4 regions of the Micromonospora sp. II genome follow, and region 1 is predicted to be linked to each of the others. Evidence: riboswitches for the same ligand, from Rfam matches in the RefSeq annotation. Region 1 holds a riboswitch; each other region holds the start of a gene.

Region 1 (4,955 bases):
CCCGGCAACGGCGGTAGCACCACGATCCAGTTCCCCCGGGGCTTCTCCGGCCGGGCCTACTTCGCCCTCGGGCAGAAGCTGAAGTTCTTCCTCACCCCGGACGGGCTGGTGCAGCCCGCGCCCTGGGCGGCCGGTGACGCGAACCGCGACATCCTCTTCGACTGGAGCGAGTTCACCTACAACGACTCCGGGCTGTGGCTCAACAGCTCCCAGGTCGACATGTTCGCGATCCCGCACGCGGTCACGGTGACCGGCGCCAACGGCGTCACCAAGCGCACCGGCGACGTGGTGGCCAACGGACGCAACGCGGTCATCGACGGCATCCGGGCGCAGCCGGGCTGGGCCAACACCGTCCACACCCGCTCCGACGGGACCGTGCTGCGCGTCCTGGCCCCGGGGAAGGCGGCCGGGGCCGGCCTGCTGAGCACCACCTACCTGGACTCCTACATCGCCTCCGCGTGGAACGCGTACACCACGAAGACGCTGACCGTGGCGCCCTTCGCCGACCAGCCGGCCATCCGGTACTACGGCCGTACCTCGGGCAACACCATGACCTTCACAAACGGCAGCGGCCAGGTGGTCGCCTCCTTCAACCGGCCCTCCTCGGCCAGCGTCTGGGGATGCGACGGCGACCTGCCCGCGCCGAACGACCAGGTGGTCGGCCCGATCTCGCGCACGCTCTGCGCGGCCCTCAACCGAGGCACGCTCGGCACCATCGACACCCAGCCCAGCACGAACGCCGCCGACTTCTACCGCAGCAACCCCACCAACCAGTACGCCCGCCTGATCCACGCCAACATGACCGACGGTCGGGCGTACGCGTTCGCCTTCGACGACGTCGGCGGATTCGAGTCACTGGTGCACGACGGCGACCCCCGTTCGGCCGGACTGATCCTCAGCCCGTTCACCGGAGGTGGGGGCGGCAACCCGGCCACCGGGGTGCCCGTGGTCAGCAACTGGAACAACAAATGCATCGACGTGCCGAGCTCCAACTTCGTCGACCGCGCGCCGCTGCAGATGTGGAACTGCAACAACACCAACGCGCAGAAGTGGACGTTCAGCGGCACGGCGCTGAAGAGCCAGAACAACAAGTGCATGGACGTCGACGCCGGGTCCACCGCCAACGGGGCGGTGGTGCAGCTCTACACCTGCAACGGCACCGGCGCCCAGCAGTTCACCCTGAACTCGGCCGGGGACCTGGTCAACCTTCAGGCCGACAAGTGCGTCGACATCAAGGACCGGAACGGCAACGACGGCGCGAGGCTCCAGCTCTGGGACTGCACGGGCACGGCCGGCCAGAAGTGGCGCAAGGGCTGACCGGCCCTGCGACGGGGGGCGGGGGCGACCGCGAGTCGCTCCCGCCACCCGCCGCGACGGCTCGCCGTCCCGCAGGACGGACGCGCCGACCACGTCGGCTCACCGCCCCATACGATGGACAACGGTGCTGGTTCGCCGTGCCCGTGAAGGGTGTGGCGTCGTAAGAGGGAACCCGGTGTGAGTCCGGGACTGCCCCGCAGCGGTGAGTGGGAACGACAGCCGTCATCGAAGCACTGGACCGTGAGGTCTGGGAAGCGACGGCCAGTAGGTGACCGGGTGGATCCGGTCGCGCCCGCGAGTCCGAAGACCTGCCCGCACCGCGCGCACCGTCCGGTGTGCGCCGCCGACGGTCGCTCGGGACGGCCGGTGCGGAAGCCGGTACGCCGTCTGTACCCCTTCCCTCCCCGCCTCGATCGGCCTCGTGTGCTTCGAGGGAAGGGATCTCCATGAGTACCGCATTCGGTCAGAGCACCGTGCTGGGCTATCCGCGTATCGGGGGCAACCGGCAACTCAAGAGGGCCGTCGAGGCCTACTGGGCGGGCCGGATCGACGCCGAGGAGTTGGCGGCGACCTCTGCCGCGCTACGGGCGAAGGTGTGGCGGACGCTACGCGACGCGCGCCTGGACGCGATCCCGTCCAACACGTTCTCCTACTACGACCACGTGCTGGACACGGCCGTCGCCGTCGGCGCGATCCCGCGCCGGTTCGCCCGTCTCGGCCTCGGCGACCTCGGCACCTATTTCGCCATGGCCCGGGGCGTCGATGCCGAGCCGGCGCTCGAACTGACGAAGTGGTTCGACACCAACTACCACTATCTGGTTCCCGAGATCGGCTCCGACACCACCTTCGCGGCGAATCCCGACAAGGCGCTGCGCGAGTACCGCGAGGCCCGCGAGCTGGGAATCGACAGCCGCCCGGTGCTGGTCGGGCCGGCCACATTCCTGCTGCTGGCCAAGCCCACCGAGGCGGGCGGCGAACCGTTCGACCGGCTGACCGACCTGGTCGACGTGTACGCCAGCATCCTGCGATCCCTCGCCGCGGCGGGCGTGCGATGGGTGCAGCTGGACGAACCCGCCTACGTCGCCGACCGGAGCGCCGCCGAGATCGACGCGCTGCGGGAGGCGTACACCCGGCTCGGCGCGGTGGAACAGCGGCCGGCGATCTTCGTCGCCACCTATTTCGGCGAGCTCGGTGACGCGCTGCCCGCCCTGCTCGACACGCCGGTCGAAGCGGTCGGCGTGGATCTGGTGGCCGGGCCCGGCAACCTGCGGCGGCTGGCCGGTGCGGGACCGCTGCGCGGCAAGACGATCGTGGCCGGCCTCGTCGACGGCCGCAACGTCTGGCGTACCGACCTGCGGGCCGCCGTGGCGGCCGGTGCCGCCGTCACCGCCCTCGCCGACCACGTCGCCGTGTCCACCTCGTGCTCGCTGCTGCACGTGCCGGAGGACCTGTCCGCCGAGACCGCTCTCGACCCGGCGCTGCGTCAGCGGCTCGCCTTCGCCCGGCAGAAGGTCGATGAGGTCGTCCGGCTCGGCCGCGCGCTGCGCAACGGCACCACGTCCCTGCCCGAGCCGCTGCCGCCCACCCCTGCCGCCTGGCGCGACGACACCGTACGCGGTCGGCTCGCCGCGCTGCGCGCCACGGATCGGCAGCGCGGCGCGTACCCGGAGCGTGCGGCGGCACAGCAGGCCCGGCTGAACCTGCCGCCCCTCCCGACCACGACCATCGGATCGTTCCCGCAGACCGACGAGCTGCGCCGCGCGCGTGCCGAGCACCGGGCCGGGCGTCTCGACGACGCCGCCTACACGCAGCGGATGCGCGCCGAGGTCGAGCACGTCGTCCGGCTCCAGGAGCGGCTGGGCCTGGACGTGCTCGTGCACGGCGAGCCGGAACGAAACGACATGGTCCAGTACTTCGGCGAGCAGCTGGACGGGTTCGCCGCCACCGAACACGGCTGGGTCCAGTCCTACGGCTCCCGATGCGTGCGTCCGCCCGTCATCTACGGCGACGTGGCACGCAGGGCGCCGATGACCGTCAACTGGTCCACCTACGCGCAGTCGCTGACCGACCGGCCGGTCAAGGGCATGCTCACCGGCCCGGTCACGATCCTGGCCTGGTCGTTCGTCCGCAGCGACCAGCCACTGGCAGACACCGCGGACCAGGTCGCGCTCGCCCTGCGCGACGAGTGCCGTGATCTCGAGGCAGCCGGTATCCGGGTCATCCAGGTCGACGAGCCGGCGCTGCGTGAGACGCTGCCACTGCGCAGGGCGGACCAGAAGGCGTACCTGGACTGGGCAGTCGGGGCGTTCCGCCTGGCCACCTGCGGAGTCGCCGACGACACCCAGATCCACACCCACCTGTGCTACTCGGAGTTCGGGGAGGTGATCACGGCCATCGACGCCCTCGACGCCGACGTCACGAGCATCGAGGCATCCCGCTCCCGGATGGAGGTCCTCGACGACCTCGCCGCTCTCGGATACCGCCGGGGTGTGGGGCCCGGCGTCTGGGACATCCACTCACCCCGGGTGCCGTCCCACGACGAGGTCGTCGGCGCGCTGCGCCGGGCCGTGGCCGCGGTGCCGGCCGAGCGGCTGTGGGTGAACCCCGACTGCGGCCTCAAGACGCGCGGCTATCCCGAGGTCGAGGCGTCCCTCCAGCACCTGGTCGCCGCCGCGGCCGAGCTGCGCGGAAACTGATCCACGCGACCGGGCGGGACGGCTCGTCGTCCCGCCCGGCCCGGGCCCGGTTCAGCCCTTGACAGGCCGTGCCCGGAGCGCCGAGGCTGCATGAAGTGATGTATGTCGATGTTACGGGGGCATGATGCGACGCAGGATCTTCGCGCTGGCTACAGCAGCCGCGGTCGTCGTCGGCGGGGCCATGACGATGGCGCTGCGGCCGGCCTACGCCGCGACGGCGTGCACGGTGGACTACACCATCACCCGGGAGTGGTCCAGCGGCTTCTGGGCCGAGCTCACCGTCACCAACCTGGGCGCTCCCGTCACCGACTGGTGGCTGCGGTTCCGGCAGGCGAACGGTCAGACGATCACCATGGGCCTCGACCGGCTGCCGGACGGATACACGCTGGGCAGCGGCGAGATGTATCCGATGACCATGCTCCGTCCGCCGGCGGGATCCACGCTGCCGACCGGCGCCTCGGTGACGGTGCGGTTCGGCGGCAACTACCAGGGTGCCGACCCCGAGCCGACCGACTGGGTGTTGAGCGGCCAGCCGTGCGACGGGGACGGCGCCGACCCGACCGGCTCGTCGCCGCCGCCGGCCTCGGGGAGCCCGCGGCCCAGCCCACTGCCGGGCGGGCCGTCGGTGGCGCTCACCTCGCCCCTGCCCAATGACTTCTTCGCCGCGCCGGGCGTCATCCCGATCCGTGCCGAGGCCACGGCGGCGCCCGGCCGGCGGATCGAGCGGGTCGAGTTCCGCGAGCGCGGCAGGCTGCTCGCCGTGGACACCACCGCGCCGTACGCGTTCGACTGGCGCGGCGTGCCGCCGAACAGCGGCACCCGCGTCACCGCCACCGCCTACGACAGCAGCGGCGCCCAGGCCACCGCCGAGGTCCGCGGCATCCGGGTGCTCCCGCCGCAGGCGCCCGGCGCCGCGCCTGCGCTGAAGGCGTTCGGCAACCG
Region 2 (4,955 bases), on a different contig from region 1:
GCCCGCCACGCCGCCGAGGCGGCCCGGGCGGTGGAATCCACCGGCGTACCGGTGCTCGGGATCCTGCACCGCGACCAGGGTGTCAGCGCCCCGTCGCGCCACCTCGGGCTCGTGCCGGCAGCCGAACGTGAGGAGGCCGCCGCCGCCCTGGACGTGCTGGCCGAGCAGATCGCCCGCCACGTGGACCTCGATGCGGTGCTGCAGGTGGCACGCACCGCACCCGATCTGGACGCCCAGCCATGGGATCCCGCCGCGCACGTCCGGCGGCTGGGCGCCGGATCACCGGTGGTTGCGGTCGCGGCCGGGCGTGCCTTCACCTTCCGGTACGCCGAGACGACCGAGCTGCTGCAGGCGGCGGGCTGCACCGTCGTTCCGTTCGACCCGGCCCGCGACCAGCGGCTTCCCGCCGGGACACGCGGGTTGTACCTCGGTGGGGGGTTCCCCGAGGTACACGCGTCCACGCTGAGCGCCAACACGACGCTGCGCCACGAACTGCGCCAGGCCGTCCTCGACGGCGTCCCCACCGTCGCCGAGTGCGCCGGCCTGCTGTATCTGTGCCGCTCCGTCGACGGCCATCCCATGGTCGGGGCGCTCGACGCCGAAGCCGTCATGACGCCGCGCCTCACCCTCGCGTACCACCGTGCCGCACTCGGCTCGGACCAGCTGCTCGGCGAGCGGGGAACCGCTGCCACCGGCCACGAATTCCACCGCACCACCGTCACACCCGGTCACGGCGAGCACCCCGCCTGGCGCATCGAGGGCCGCAATGCCGGATTCGCCTCCCCCAGCCTCAGCGCGTCCTATCTGCACGTGCATTGGGCTGGGCAACCGCATCTGGCCCAGTCGTTCACCGAGGCCGTACACCGGACGGCTGTCTCCTCAGCACGTTAGGAATCACCGTCACATGCAGCTGAACCTCACCGGCCGTAGCGTGCTCGTCCTCGACGGGAGCGCACCCGCCGCCGTCACGGTCAGTGCGCTGCTGCACAGGCGCGCCCTGGTCACCGTCGCCGCGCCGGCCGTGTGCGCCGCGCTGGAGGACCTCGCCCTCCGCGGGCGCCTGACCTGGGTCACCACCCCGGTCGACGAGAGCCGGTTCGACGTCGTGCTGCGTACCGTCGCACCCTCGGAGGCCGGGGCGCCGGCAGCGGTCCGAACGGCCGGACACGTCACGCTGGTCGGCGCCGGCCCGGGCGATCCAGGGCTGGTCACCGTCGCCGGACGCGCGGCCGTCAAGCAGGCCGACGTGATCCTCACCGACCGGCTCGCCCCGTGGGAGGCCCTGAAGTGGGCGCGCCCGGATGCCGAGATCATCGACGTCACCAAGATCCCGTACGGGCGGAGCACGAGCCAGGAACAGATCAACGCGCTGCTTGTCGAGCACGCCCGCGCCGGACGGCACGTTGTGCGGTTCAAGGGCGGCGACTCGTACGTCTTCGGCCGCGGCTTCGAGGAAGTCACCGCGTGCGCCGAAGCCGGCGTCCCCACCACCGTGATACCCGGCGTGACCTCCAGCATCGCGGCCCCGGAGCTGGCCGGCATCCCGGTCACCCACCGCGGACTCGTGCAAGGCTTCACCGTCATCTCCGGCCACGTACCGCCCGGCCATCCCGACTCGTCGATCGACTACGCCGCCCTCGCCCGCACCGGCACCACCCTCGTGGTGCTGATGGGCATGCGCAACCTCGCGGCCATCGCCGACGCGCTCGTCGCCGCCGGTCTCGACCGGAACACACCATGCGCCGTCGTCGCGGACGCCGCCTCGGCCGGCCAGCGGGTGCTGCGCAGTACCCTCGCCGACGTCGTCGCCGACACCGCCGAGGCCGGCATCGGCGCGCCCGCCGTAACGGTGATCGGCCACGTCGTCGCCCTCGGACCGGCCGCCGTGCAGGCAGTCGCGACAGCGTCGCGTTGCTCCGATACCTGATATGGTCGTGCCACCCTGCTGAAGGAAGCCGGTGTGAATCCGGCGCAGTCGCGCTACTGTGACGCCGCTCGCGGCGAAGCCAGACCCTCCAGCCAGGTCGACCACCCATCGACGGGACGCAGCATCCCAAGGAGTGTCATGCCTCAGGCGACCACGGCCATTCCGGCCGTTCTTCCCACCATTCCCGTTCGCGCGCTCGCCCCCTGGGCGCTGTTCTTCGCGCTGGTCACCGCCGTCGTCCTGTATTTCGTGGGCGCCGAGCAGGGAGCTTTCTCCGTCTTCGAGGGCACCTTCATCCACGAGCTGACGCACGACGCACGGCACGTGCTGGGCTTCCCCTGCCACTGACACCACGCCACGCGGCAGTCCGCCCGGCCCGGCCGGAGTTTTCGTCTTTCCTCGTCACCGGCGCTGCGGGCGTTTCGTGCTGCCCGCGGCCGGCTCCCGAACGGACCCTTGATGACCCCTCGCACTTTTCTCGTTCACGGGCTGTTGGCCGGGCTCATCGCCGGTTTCGCGGCCTTCCTCGTCTCCTACGTCGTCGCCGAACCCCAGGTCGATGCAGCCATCGCCCTGGAGGAAGCCGGTGCCGCCGAGCACCCGCACGACAATGCCACCGCCGAGCAGTCTCACAGCCACGATGAGGAGGAGGCCGAAGTCTCGCGTGGCACCCAGTCCACCGGGGGCCTGGCACTGGGCACCATCCTGGTAGGCGTCGTCCTCGGTGGAGCGACCGCGCTCGCTGCCGCCTTCGCCGCCGGGCGTCTGGGCTCCCTGTCCGCACGGGCCAGCACCGCGGTGGTCGCCGCCGTCGGTTTCGTCGCCACCGCCCTCGTGCCGTTCCTCAAGTACCCCGCCACACCACCGGCGGTCGGCTCCGGTGACACGATCAACGAGCGGACCGCGCTGTACTTCGGGTTCTGGGCACTGAGCCTGGCCGCCGCGATCGGCGCCGTGGTCCTGGCCCGGCGTCTGCTGCCCCAGCTGGGCGCATACTCGGCGGTGCTGGCCGGTGCCGGCGCCTATCTCGTGGTCGTCGTGGTCGCCGGGGCTCTGCTGCCGACGGTCAACGAGGTCGGCGGCTTCCCGGCCGACACACTCTGGTACTTCCGCATCTCGTCGATCACGACCCTGGCCGCGACTTGGGCGGTCCTGGGTGCAGTGCTGACCGGTCTGGTCGGACGCGACGCGGACCGTGCCGCCGAGCGGCTGCGCCGCCAGGAGCTGGCGGCCACGCTCTGAACCTTCCCGGCTGAACCTCGCGTCAGGGTGCGGGCAACGCCCGCACCCACGCCAGGGCGGCGTCCACGTCACGGACCAGCGGCACTCCGGCCGGCGGCCCGGCGCGGCGCACGATCACGACCGGCATCGCCCGCTCGGCGGCGACCTCCAGCTTCGCGACCGTGTGGTCACCGCCGGAGTCCTTGGTAACTAGAACGTCCGTGCCCGCCATCACCTCCCGCTCGTGCGCGAGGGTGTAGGGACCGCGGCTGCGCAGCAGCTTCCACGACACCGGCAGGACGATGTCGGGCTCGTCCACCACGCGAACCAGGCACGCGTGCCGGCGCAACGGTTCGACGAAGTGCGCCAGCGACTGCCGTCCGACGGTGAGGAACGGCCGGTCGCCCAGACCGGCCGCCACCCGGGCAGCTTCACTGTGGTCACCGGCCCAGTACCAGGCCGACGCCTCGGGGCGAGCGGCCCAGCCGGGCCGTTCCAAACGGAGCAGGGGAACCCCGGCGGCCGGGCACGCCGCCGCCGCGTTGGCGCTGATCTTCTCCGCGAACGGGTGCGTCGCGTCGACCACGGCACGCACCCGGGTCTCCGCCAGGTACGCGGCCAGTCCTGCGATCCCGCCGAAGCCACCGACGCGGACCTGCCCCACCGGCAGCCGGGGACGCGCGACCCGCCCCGCCAGTGAGGTCACGACCACGGCACCGTCGTCGACGAGCGAGGCCGCCAGCGCGCGGGCCTCGCCCGTCCCACCGAGCACGAGAATCCTCACGCGTAGGGTCCGATCACCGGCGCCGCGGGAGCGCCCCGCTCGGCTAGGTTCAGCAGCGCGTCGACCTCCAGGTGTTTCTCCGCCAGGTCGGCGAGCAGATCCAGCCGGGCCTGCCGGGCCGGCTCTGCGCCCGCCGCCAGCGCCTGCACCCACTGAGCATGGCCGATCTCCGCCCCACCCGCACACGCCATCGAATTGTTCGCCATGTTCCGTGCCTTGAACGGAGCGACCCGAACACCGCGCCGTGCGAACGCCCGGCACAACGCGGTCGTCACCCGGCTCTTGCCCGCGTCCGACGTCGTGCCCGCCACCATGAGCCGCCCGGTTCGGCGAGCCTGTCCTTCCACCGCCCCAGTATCGCCTGCTGTCCATCCGCCGGACCGCCGGGCTCGGCGTGGGCGAGGTCCAGCCCGGGCTGGTGTCCGACGCTGCCCACCACTTCGGCCATCAGCAACGTGACCTCATGGACGAGTTCGTCCATGCTCTGCCCTGTCTGTGACTGGACCAGGGCCAAGGGCGAGTTCGGCGAGCAGCATGAAACCCGGGTGCGCACGGTCTCGTCGCCGATGGCGCCCAGCAGTTCCTCGGCGCCGGCGAAGGCACCGCGGTGTCTGGCCGCAATGACTCCCGCCGCCTGCTGCGCCGCGAGGAACGCCGGCCCAGCGCCGGCCTCGGTCATCGTGCCAGGATGATCGGGTTGCCGGCGCGGGGCGCGTCGAACCGCCGGGTCACGTCCGACCAGTGAACCGGTGGCCGCGTCGAGCGCCGCGTGCAGCAAACGGTTTCGCGCCGTCGAGGAAACACCTGTGCACGAATACGCCCAGACGCGCGGCCATCTGCTCGGCGAGCTGGTGGATCGTGTCGTGGCCAGCGTGGTGGGTGACCGACCGGGCACCGGCAGCACGTGCCGGGTCATGACGGCGGCCGGAACTCAATGACGGTCCGCCCGTCGTGAACCCGCACGTCTGCGTCGACGCCGTACACGTCGGCGAGCAGCGCCGGGGTGAGCACCCGTGCGGGTGG
Region 3 (4,955 bases), 400 kb from region 1:
GCGGGTCCGCAGCTCGCGCAGCTCGAAGATCGAGTCGATCCACCGGAAGCAGAACTCGGCCTTGCGGGCGATCGACGGGATGTTCTCCACCGCGGCGAACGCGGCGAACCGTTCCTTCTCGTCCGGCACGTACGTGTCGAGCAGGTTCAGGTAGAACTGGACGTGCACCGCCTCCTCGAACAGCTGCCGGGACAGGTAGAGCCGGCCCTCGGGCGAGTTGACGTGCTGGTAGAGGTTGAGCACCAGGTTGTTGGCGACGATCGTGTCGCCGGTGGCGAAGAACGCCACCAGCCGCGACACCAGGTGCCGTTCGGCGGGGGACAGCTTCGCCAGGTCGGCGAGGTCCGAGTGCAGGTCCACCTCCTCGACCGTCCAGGTGTTCCTGATCGCGTCCTTGAACCGGTCGAAGAAGCGCGGGTAGCGCATCGGCCGCAGGGTCAGGTCCATGCCGGGGTCGAGCAGCATGTGCCGGGTCGGTGCGGTGGTGGTCACTGGCATGCCTCGCAGCTCTCGGGGTTCTCCAGGGAACAGGCCAGCGCCTCGTCGTCGCTCACGGCGGAGACCACGCCGGGCACCGGGGCGGGCACCGGGGCGACGGTGGCCTGCTGGATGCGGGTGGCGGGACGGGAACGCAGGTAGTAGGTGGTCTTCAGCCCGGCCTTCCAGGCGTACAGGTACATCGAGGACAGCTTGCCGATGGTCGGCGCGCTCAGGAACAGGTTCAGCGACTGGGACTGGTCGACGAACGGCGCCCGCGCGGCGGCCAGGTCGATCAGCGCCCGCTGCGGCAGCTCCCAGGCGGTGCGGAACAGCTCCCGCACCGGCGCGGGCAGCTCGGTGATGTCCTGCACCGAGCCCTCGGCCCGCTTGATCCGGTCGCGGACCTGCGGCGTCCACAGTCCGCGCGCCTTCAGCTCCCGCACCAGGTACGTGTTGACCTGGAGGAACTCCCCGGACATGGTCTCGCGCTTGAACAGGTTGGACACCTGCGGTTCGACGCACTCGTAGCAGCCGGCGATGGAGGCGATGGTGGCGGTCGGTGCGATCGCCACCAGCAGCGAGTTGCGCAGCCCGCCTGCGGCGATCCGCTCGCGCAGCGCCGCCCACCGTCCGGCCTGCGCCGGCTCCGCGCCCCACAGGTCCGGGTGCAGGTCACCCTTCGCGGCCCGGGTCTGCGGGTACGCCGGATGCGGCCCGAACCGCTCGGCCAGCCCGGCGGAGGTCTCCAGCGCGGTCAGCAGGATCTCCTCCTGCACGCGGGTGGACAGCTCCTTCGCCTCGGGGGAGTCGAACGGCAGGCGCAGCGTGAAGAACGCGTCCTGCAACCCCATCAGGCCGAGCCCGACCGGCCGCCAGCGCGGGTTCGACGCCGCCGCCTGCTCGGCCGGGTAGTAGTTGATGTCGATCACCCGGTCGAGGAACACCACAGCGGTGCGGACCGTGGCGCGCAGCCGCTCCCAGTCCACCCCGTCGGCGGTGACGTGGGCGCCGAGGTTCACCGAGCCGAGGTTGCACACCGCCGTCTCGGCGTCGTCGTTCACCTCCAGGATCTCGGTGCACAGGTTGGACAGGTGGATCACGTTGCCCGGCTCACCGGTCTGGTTGGACAGCCGGTTCGCGGCGTCCTTGAACGTCATCCAGCCGTTGCCGGTCTGCGCGAGCGTGCGCATCATCCGCCCGTACAGGTCCCGGGCCCGTACCGTGCGGACCGCGTTCTTCTCGGCCGCCCGGTACGCGGCGTCGAACGCCTCCCCGTACAGGTCGGGCAGCTCCGGGGCGTCCGACGGATCGACGAGCGACCACTCGCCGTCGGCCTCGACCCGGCGCATGAACTCGTCCGGGATCCAGTTGGCCAGGTTGAGGTTGTGCGTACGCCGGGACTCCTCGCCGGTGTTGTCCCGCAGCTCCAGGAACTCCTCCACGTCCGGGTGCCACGGCTCCAGGTAGACGCAGGCCGCGCCCTTGCGCCGGCCGCCCTGGTTGACCGCGGCCACCCCGGCGTCGAGCGTCTTGAGGAACGGCACGATGCCGTTGGACCGYCCGTTCGTGCCCCGGATCAGCGCGCCCCGGCCGCGCACCCGCGACCAGGCGATGCCGATGCCGCCGGAGAACTTCGACAGCTTCGCCACCTGGTGGTAGCGCTCGTAGATCGAGTCAAGCTCGTCGCGCGGCGAGTCGACCAGGAAGCACGACGACATCTGGGTGTGCCGGGTGCCGGAGTTGAACAGCGTGGGGGAGCTGGGCAGATAGGCCAGGCTGGACATCAGCCGGTAGAAGCCGACCGCCTCGCCCGGGGTGCGGGACAGTCCGCAGGCCACCCGCAGCAGCCAGTACTGCGGCGTCTCCACCACCAGCCGCGACTGCGGGTGCCGCAGCAGGTAGCGGTCCGCGACAGTGCGCAGTCCGAAGTACTCGAACCGCCTGTCGCCGTCCGGGTCCACGGCGTCGTCGAGCTTGCGCGCGTGCCGGGCGACGAACGCGGCCGTCTCGTCGCCGATCAGCCCCAGCCCGTGCGCGTACGCGATCGACTGGCTGAAGCTCGCCACGCCCTGACCGCGGACCTCCTTGTCCACGTACGCGGCCAGCAGCCTTGCCGCCAGCTTCGAGTACTGCGGCTCCTCGCCGATCAGCTCCGCCGCGGTCTGGATCGACAGCCGGTCCAGCTCGGCGGTGGTCGCCCCGTCGTAGAGCCCGCTGATCGTCTTGGTGGCCACCCGCAGCGGGTCCACCTCGTCCAGGTCGGCGACCCAGCGTTCGACCGCCCGGACGATCTTGCCGACGTCCACCGGCTCGGTGTCGCCGTCCCGTTTGCGTACCCGCATCGCCGGCCGGCGGGCCTCGGACCCGCCGCCGGTGGCCGGCGGGCTTTCCTGCACGACAGTCATGACCTCTCCTCGCTGTCACCGTCTGGAGACGGCGGGAGACGCCAACGGGCACGGCGCGGCCGGCCCGGCTGCTGGCGTCGGTCGTCCCGCGCGACCTCCGGCCGCCGTACGCGGAGGCGCACGGCGCGCTGGCAGGTCTTCGGACTCGCGGGCCCGACCGGGGTCGCCGGTCGCCTACCGGCCGTCGCTTCCCAGGCCGGTGGCCCAGTGCTGTTGACGGCTGTCGTTCCCACTCACCGCTGCGGGGCAGTCCCGGATTCCCACCGGGTTCCCTCTTGCCTCGGCCCCGCCCCGGAGGGCTCGGCCGAACCAGCTGCGGCACCACCATATATGGCGGTGAGGGCGGTTGGGCAACACCAGATGTCGTGTCGGGCGTGTCGCATGGATCTCACTGTCCACAGTGCCTACCCCCGATGCCGGCGCTCGCCGCCGGGCGCGATACTCGGCGTATGGGGAATACCGGACGCCGCTGGGCGTGGGTGGCGGTCCTGCTCGTCGGCGTCGGGCTTCACCTGCTGGTGCTGGAGACACTGTCCGGCACCGGCACCGTCACGTTCGTGCCGGCGCTGATCGTGCTCGGCGCGTGCGTCGCGCCCGCCACGTTCCTGGCCTTCGCCCAGGGGCGGCCGGCCCGCCGCCCGGTCCCCGGCTCCGTCGTCGGCGTCGCCGCGCTCCTCGGCGGCGTGGTCGGCGTGGTCGCCGCCGGCTGGCTGGAGTACGGCACCCTGCACCGCCTCGGCGTCCTGCCGATGGCGCTCGTCGGCCTGGCCGAGGAGACCGCGAAGCTGATCGTGCCGGCCGGCATCCTGCTGCTGTGGCGGCGGCACCGGTCACCGGCGCAGGGCCTGGTGATCGGCGTGGCCTCCGGCGCCGGGTTCGCCGCGCTGGAGACCATGGGGTACGCGTTCGCCGCGTTCGTCGGGTCGGAGGGCAACCTCGGCGCCGTCGAGCGGACGCTGCTGGTTCGCGGTCTCACCGCGCCCGCCGCGCACCTGGCCTGGACCGGGCTGACCGCCGCCGCGTTGTTCACGTTCGCCGCCGCGCCCGGCGGCCGGAGACTGGCGGCGTTCCTGCTCACCTTCGCCGCCGCCGTCACGCTGCACACCTGCTGGGACACGTTCGGCACGCAGCCCGCGTACGTGTTCATCGGCGGTGTGTCGCTGGGCTGGGTGCTGCTGCGCCTGCACCTGGACCGCGAGCGGCCCGCCGCCCCGCCCCGGGCGCCGGAGCGTGATCCTCACCAGCTCGCCGAGGTGGCGGGGTCGGAGCCCTCCTGATGCCGCGATCTCGGCGAGCTGGAGTCGAGCAAGCGTCAGCCGGCGGCCAGCCGGACACCGAGCGCGACGAAGGCGACAGCGCAGAGCCGGTCGACCCGCCGCGACCAGCGGCTGTCGCCCCAGCGGCGGGCGAACCGCCCGGCGCCCACGCCGAGAGCCAGGTCCACGGTGAGCTGCACCGCGACGAACAGCGCGCCGAGCAGCACCAGCTGTGCCGCCACCGGGCCCGCGTCGGGCCGGACGAACTGCGGCAGGAACGCCACGCTGAACAGGATCATCTTCGGGTTGAGCAGGTTCGTGAGCAGCCCGCGCCGGAACGCCCGCCCGGCGCCGCCGCCGTCCGCCCCGTCCGCCGCGACGCCGGGCCGGCCCGTGCCGCGCAGCGCCCGCAGGCCCAGCACGATCAGGTACGCCGCACCGGCCCACCGGATCGCGGTGAACAGCACCGGGGACGCGGCGATCACGGTGGCGAGTCCGGCCACCACGGCGGCGACGTGCACCGCCTCCCCGGCCGCGACCCCGAGCGCCGCCACCGCCCCGGCCCGCGCGCCGTACCGGGTGGCGTTGGCGAGCACGAACATCATGTCCGGCCCGGGGGTGAGCATGAGCACCACGATCGCGGCCAGGTATCCCGCGAGCGTGGCCGCCGACAGTCCGAGCACGCCTCAGCCCTCCTCGGCGCCGTCGAGCAGCGCCCGGCGCAGCGCCAGCCGGTGTTCGCGCCGGATCTGCGCCTCCCGGTAGCGCCGCCGGTCACCGTCGGTGCCGGGCAGCAGCGGCGGCACCGGCCGGG
Region 4 (4,955 bases), on a different contig from region 1:
GGTCTCGGCCCGGCGCAGGTCGCCGGGCACGAGCGCGAGGCCGCGACCGCCGGTCAAGCCACCCCGGGAATGCTGATGCGGCGCCGCCGCGGTGATGGTGCCCGGCAGGTGCAGCCGGCCGTCGCCGGACGTGCGCCGCCGCTGCCCGGCGACACGGCCCTGCGGTGTTCGTGCCCGGGACCGCCGGCCGGCCTGACCGTCGCCGGTTCCTTTCACGACCAGCAAGCGGGCACGTGCGGGCTCGCCCGCGGATGCCATCGATGTGGCGGCCTGCCGTTCGGGCTCCGGTACGGGCGGGCTCTCGCCGGGAGAGCCGGGCACGTCCCCGGCCGATCCGTCGTGCCCGGTGTCGTCGGGCAGACCGCCGCCGGGACCGTCGGGTCCGGGGTCGGGGTCGTTGTGGCCGAGTAGGTCGTCCAGGCGGTCCTGGTCCAGGCCGGGCTCGTCGAAGGGGTTGCGGCGGCGGCGGTGCGGCAGCGCGAGACGGGCGGCGATGCGGATGTCCTCGAGTGTCACTCGCGTACGTCCCCGCCAGGCCGCGTGCGCCGCGGCGGCGCGAGCGGTGACGAGGTCCGCACGCAGGCCGTCCACGTCGAACGCGGCGCACAGCTCGGCGATCCTGGTCAGCGTCTCGTCGTCGAGCACGACACCGGCCAGCGAGCGCCGGGCGGCGGCCAGCCGGGTGCGCAGGGCTTCCTGCTCGCCGGCCCAGCGTGTGGCGAAGCCCTCCGGGTCGGCGTCGAATGCGAGCCGGCGGCGGACCGCCTGCACCCGCAGGACGGGGTCACGCGGGGCGGCGACCTCGACCGTCAGGCCGAACCGGTCGAGCAGCTGCGGGCGCAGTTCGCCCTCCTCCGGGTTCATCGTGCCGATCAACACGAACCGGGAGGCATGCTCGACCGAGACACCGTCGCGTTCGACGCTGACCCGGCCGGTCGCCGCGGCGTCGAGCAGCAGGTCGACCAGGTGGTCCGGCAGCAGGTTGACCTCGTCGACGTACAGCAGGCCACGATGGGCCCGGGCCAGCAGGCCAGGCTCGAACGCGACGACGCCGTCTCGCAGCGCGGCATCGAGCTTCAGCGATCCGGTCACCCGGTCGTCGCCGGCTCCGACGGGTAGTTCGACGAGGCGTACCGGCCGTTCGACGACGGGCGTGGGCACGTCGAACGGCCCGTCGGGGCAGACCGCCGAGGGATCGTCCGGGTCGATGGAGAACCGGTCGCCCGCATAGACCCGTACCGCCGGGAGCACCTCGGCGAGGCCGCGCACGGTAGTGGTCTTGGCAGTGCCCTTCTCCCCGCGGATCAGGACACCGCCGATGAGCGGATCGATCGCGACCAGGGTGAGGGCGAGAGTCATGTCGTCGGCGCCGACGACGGCACAAAAGGGGTACTGCGCTGGCATGTAGGGCTCCCGCTCGATCTGCCATGGCGGTCCACGACGCGGCATGCGCCGTGGATCGGATCGAGGCCGGTCTTCGGACTTCCCAGGTCAATGCCTGGATCACCGCAGCGGGCCCTGTGCCGGATTCTCACCGGCTTCCCAGATTCTCCCCGCGACCACGGTCGTGGGGCACCTCGAACCTGTGCATCACCATAGACGCCCCGGTGGCCGGGGCAAGGGCCGGTGGGCGGCTAGGGTGCATCTCCATGGAGGAGCGGGTGACCGTGGTGGGGATCGGGGCTGACGGGTGGGTGGGTCTGCCGGAGCCGTCCCGGGCGCTGGTGCGGGCGGCCGCGACGCTGCTCGGCGGGCGGCGGCACCTCGAGGCGGTGCCGCCCGTCGACGGCCAGCAGCGCGTGGCGTGGCCGTCGCCGCTGCGGGACAATCTGCCAGGTGTGCTCGCCTCCGCGCGAGGGCCGGTTGTCGTGCTGGCCTCCGGCGACCCGCTCGTGTCGGGTATCGGCACGACGCTGCTGGACGTCCTGGGCCCGGAGCGCGTGACGATCGTGCCCGGGGTCTCCTCGGTAGCCCTCGCCCGAGCACGTCTCGGATGGCCGGCCGAGTCCGTCACCACGGTCAGCCTGGTCGGCCGGGACCTACGGCTGATCGTGCCTGCGCTCTCGGCCGGGCGCCGGCTGCTCGTGCTGTCCAGCGACGAGACGACACCCGCGGCCGTGGCCGCGGTGCTGACCGGGCTCGGTTGGGGGCAGTCCAGGCTGGTCGTGCTCGGTGACCTCGGTGCCGCCGGTGAGTCGTGTACCGCGACCACCGCGGCCGGGTGGGACCTGAACGACGTGCCGCGGTTGAACGTTCTCGCTGTCGAAGCTCGCGGTGCCGGTCCGGGCTGGGCCTCGGGCGGCGTGTTGCCCGACGACGCGTTCGAGCACGGCGGGCAGATCACCAAACGTGACCTGCGGGCCAGTGCCCTGGCCCGGCTCGCGCCCGCGCCCGGTCAGCTGCTGTGGGACGTCGGCGCCGGCAGCGGCTCGATCGGTGTGGAGTGGATGCGGGCCTGGCCGACGGCACGGACGATCGCGGTGGAGCCCCGCTCCGACCGGGCCGCGCTGGTGCACCGCAACGCCGCTGCCCTCGGCGTGCCGGGTCTGTGTCTGGTCGAGGGTTCGGCGCCCGGGGCCCTGTCCGGCCTGGACCGTCCCGACGCGGTGTTCGTCGGCGGCGGGGCCACCGTCCCCGGCGTGCTGGACACCTGCTGGGATGCGCTCGGCGCCGGTGGACGGCTCGTCGTGCACGGTGTCACCGCCGAGACCGAGGCGGTGCTGCTGAAGCAGCACAGCCGGCGCGGCGGTGAACTCGTCCGCCTGCACGTCGAACGCGCCGAACCGCTCGGCGGCTTCACCGGCTGGACGCCCGCACGGGCAGTCAGCCAGTGGTCCATCGTCAAGGGAGATTCATGACCGTCCATTTCGTCGGGGCCGGGCCCGGCGCCGCCGACCTGCTCACCCTCCGCGCGGTACGCCTGCTCGAGTCCGCCGACGTGTGCCTGTACCCGGGCACGTACCTCGACGCCGAGGTGCTGGAGCACTGCCGTGACGACGCCCGGCTGATCGACACCCAGCACCTCGACCTGGACCAGATCACCACGCACCTGGTCCAGGCACACGCCGACGGGTCCGAGGTCGTACGGCTGTGCTCCGGTGACCCGTCGCTGTACTCGGCGGTGCACGAGCAGGCACGCCGGCTCGACGCCGCCCGGGTCCCGTGGGACGTCACGCCCGGCGTGCCGGCCTATGCGGCTGCTGCCGCCGCCGTCGGCGCCGAGCTGACCGTCCCGGAGCTGGCCCAGTCGGTCGTGCTCACCCGCGCGCAGGCCCGGTCCACGGTCATGCCGTCGGGAGAGAAGCTCGCCGCGTTCGCCGCGACCGGCGCGACGCTCGCCCTGCACCTGGCGGTCACGCGTACCCGCGAGCTGGCCGCCGAACTGGCCGGCTACTACGGCCACGACTGCCCCATAGTCGTGGTGCACCGGGTGTCGCAGCCGCAGGAGCTCATCCTGCGCGGCACGCTGGCCGACATCGGCGGCCGGGTCGAGCAGGCCGGTCTGCGACAGGCAGCGGTCATCCTGGTCGGCCCGGCGCTGGCCGGGGACGTCCGTGGCGGCGAGTCGTTCCTCTACTCGGCCGGTCGCGAGCGCCGCGTGCGCGGCTGATCAGGGCACGAAGCGCGGGCTCCAGACACGTCCGGCCGCGGTGACTCGCGTCGCCGAGGCGCCGATGATCAACAGGCATTTCATGTCGATGCTGCCGGGGTCCAGTTCGCCGAGCGAGGTGACGGTGAGACTCTCCCCGGCCCGGCCGATGTCGCGGCCCACGACCACGACCGTCCGGGGGGACTTGTGCTCCAGCAGCACGGCCCGGGCCTGCGCGACCTGTTCGGTGCGTGAGCGTGAGCGCGGGTTGTAGAGGGCCAGCACCAAATCCGCCTCGGCGACAGCGCGCAGCCGCTTGACCACGACCTCCCACGGCTTGAGCCGGTCCGACAGGCTCATCACCGCGAAATCGGCCCCGATCGGCGCGCCCGCGCGCGCCGCGACCGCCTGGACGGCGGAGATCCCGGGTACGACACGGATGGCGACGCCGGCGTAGCGGGGGTCCTCCGCGGCCTCGAACACCGCCGACGCCATGCCGAAGACGCCCGCGTCACCGCCGGAGACGACCGCGACGCGCTCACCGGCGAGCGCCAGTTCGAGCGCCTGCCGGGCCCGCTCGAGCTCGACCGTGTTGCCGGAGGCGTGGCGGACGAGTCCGGGGCGCTGCGCGACGCGCTGGACGTACGGGCCGTAGCCGACGACGTGGCCGGCCTCGGCGAGCACCTGCGACGCCTCGGGGGAGAGCCACCGATCGGGACCGGGGCCGAGGCCCACGACGACGACCTCGGCACCGGGATAAGGTTCGGTGACCCTGGTGGCCGGGAGGTCGTAACGGGCCACTCCGGGCCGGGTGTCGCCGGGGACCAGCACGATCGAGAAGTACGGCACCGTGGCGGGGTCCACGTCGGCGACAGGCAGTACCCGCTCGGCGGTCATCGACGCCCGTTCGACGTACCAGGAGCCCTCGACGCGCCCGGCCTGCTCGAGCGCCGAGCGGACCTTGGTGAACGTCCGGCCCAGCTTCATGATCACCGCCCCGTCGGTGTCGGCGAGACGCCGGGCCAGCTCGGGCTCGGGCAACGTTCCCGGCAGCACGGTCAGCACGTCGGTCTGCCGGACCAGCGGCAGGGCGGTGGTGGCGGTGGCGGCGGCGAAGGCGGGCACACCGGCGACGACCTGCGTGTCGAACTCGCCGGCGAGCCGGTCGTGCAGGTACATGAACGAGCCGTAGAGCATCGGGTCGCCCTCGGCCAGCACGACCACGTCGCGGCCCGCACGAAGGTGGGCCCGCAGCCGCTCGGCGGCTTCGGCGTAGAAGTCGGCCATCGCCCCGGCGTACCCGCCCGGGTGCTCGGTGCTCTGGGTCGTCACCGGATAGACCAGCGCCTCCTCGATCACGTCGTCC

The links. A riboswitch is a leader RNA that binds a small molecule or an ion and turns the genes downstream of it on or off. The one in region 1 is predicted to bind cobalamin.
Region 2: it holds a riboswitch for cobalamin, as region 1 does, so the genes downstream of both, A8711_RS17275 (CbtB-domain containing protein) here and metE (5-methyltetrahydropteroyltriglutamate--homocysteine S-methyltransferase) in region 1, are expected to answer to the same signal.
Region 3: it holds a riboswitch for cobalamin, as region 1 does, so the genes downstream of both, A8711_RS14140 (ribonucleoside-diphosphate reductase subunit alpha) here and metE (5-methyltetrahydropteroyltriglutamate--homocysteine S-methyltransferase) in region 1, are expected to answer to the same signal.
Region 4: it holds a riboswitch for cobalamin, as region 1 does, so the genes downstream of both, A8711_RS17255 (magnesium chelatase subunit D family protein) here and metE (5-methyltetrahydropteroyltriglutamate--homocysteine S-methyltransferase) in region 1, are expected to answer to the same signal.

The regions. Positions count from the first base shown of each region.
Region 1 is NZ_LYXF01000024.1:144,129-149,083, forward strand. Features, by position in the region: gene A8711_RS12610 (beta-1,3-glucanase family protein) at 1-1,317, shown strand, start outside; cobalamin riboswitch at 1,429-1,648, shown strand; gene metE (5-methyltetrahydropteroyltriglutamate--homocysteine S-methyltransferase) at 1,764-4,013, shown strand; gene A8711_RS12620 (Ig-like domain-containing protein) at 4,135-4,955, shown strand, end outside.
Region 2 is NZ_LYXF01000031.1:33,685-38,639, forward strand. Features, by position in the region: gene A8711_RS17265 (cobyrinate a,c-diamide synthase) at 1-891, shown strand, start outside; gene cobA (uroporphyrinogen-III C-methyltransferase) at 905-1,927, shown strand; adenosylcobalamin (AdoCbl) riboswitch at 1,927-2,067, shown strand; gene A8711_RS17275 (CbtB-domain containing protein) at 2,066-2,275, shown strand; gene A8711_RS17280 (CbtA family protein) at 2,387-3,169, shown strand; gene A8711_RS17285 (cobalt-precorrin-6A reductase) at 3,192-3,920, opposite strand; partial or broken gene A8711_RS32865 (cobyric acid synthase CobQ) at 4,052-4,246, opposite strand; gene A8711_RS32870 (hypothetical protein) at 4,204-4,611, opposite strand; gene A8711_RS17295 (ABC transporter ATP-binding protein) at 4,845-4,955, opposite strand, start outside.
Region 3 is NZ_LYXF01000024.1:545,386-550,340, forward strand. Features, by position in the region: gene A8711_RS14135 (ribonucleotide-diphosphate reductase subunit beta) at 1-498, opposite strand, end outside; gene A8711_RS14140 (ribonucleoside-diphosphate reductase subunit alpha) at 489-2,885, opposite strand; cobalamin riboswitch at 2,998-3,214, opposite strand; gene A8711_RS14145 (PrsW family glutamic-type intramembrane protease) at 3,335-4,162, shown strand; gene A8711_RS14150 (LysE family translocator) at 4,198-4,824, opposite strand; gene A8711_RS14155 (acyl-CoA thioesterase) at 4,828-4,955, opposite strand, start outside.
Region 4 is NZ_LYXF01000031.1:27,073-32,027, reverse strand. Features, by position in the region: gene A8711_RS17255 (magnesium chelatase subunit D family protein) at 1-1,404, opposite strand, end outside; cobalamin riboswitch at 1,451-1,595, opposite strand; gene A8711_RS17250 (bifunctional cobalt-precorrin-7 (C(5))-methyltransferase/cobalt-precorrin-6B (C(15))-methyltransferase) at 1,650-2,858, shown strand; gene A8711_RS17245 (cobalt-precorrin-4/precorrin-4 C(11)-methyltransferase) at 2,855-3,610, shown strand; gene A8711_RS17240 (precorrin-2 C(20)-methyltransferase) at 3,611-4,955, opposite strand, start outside.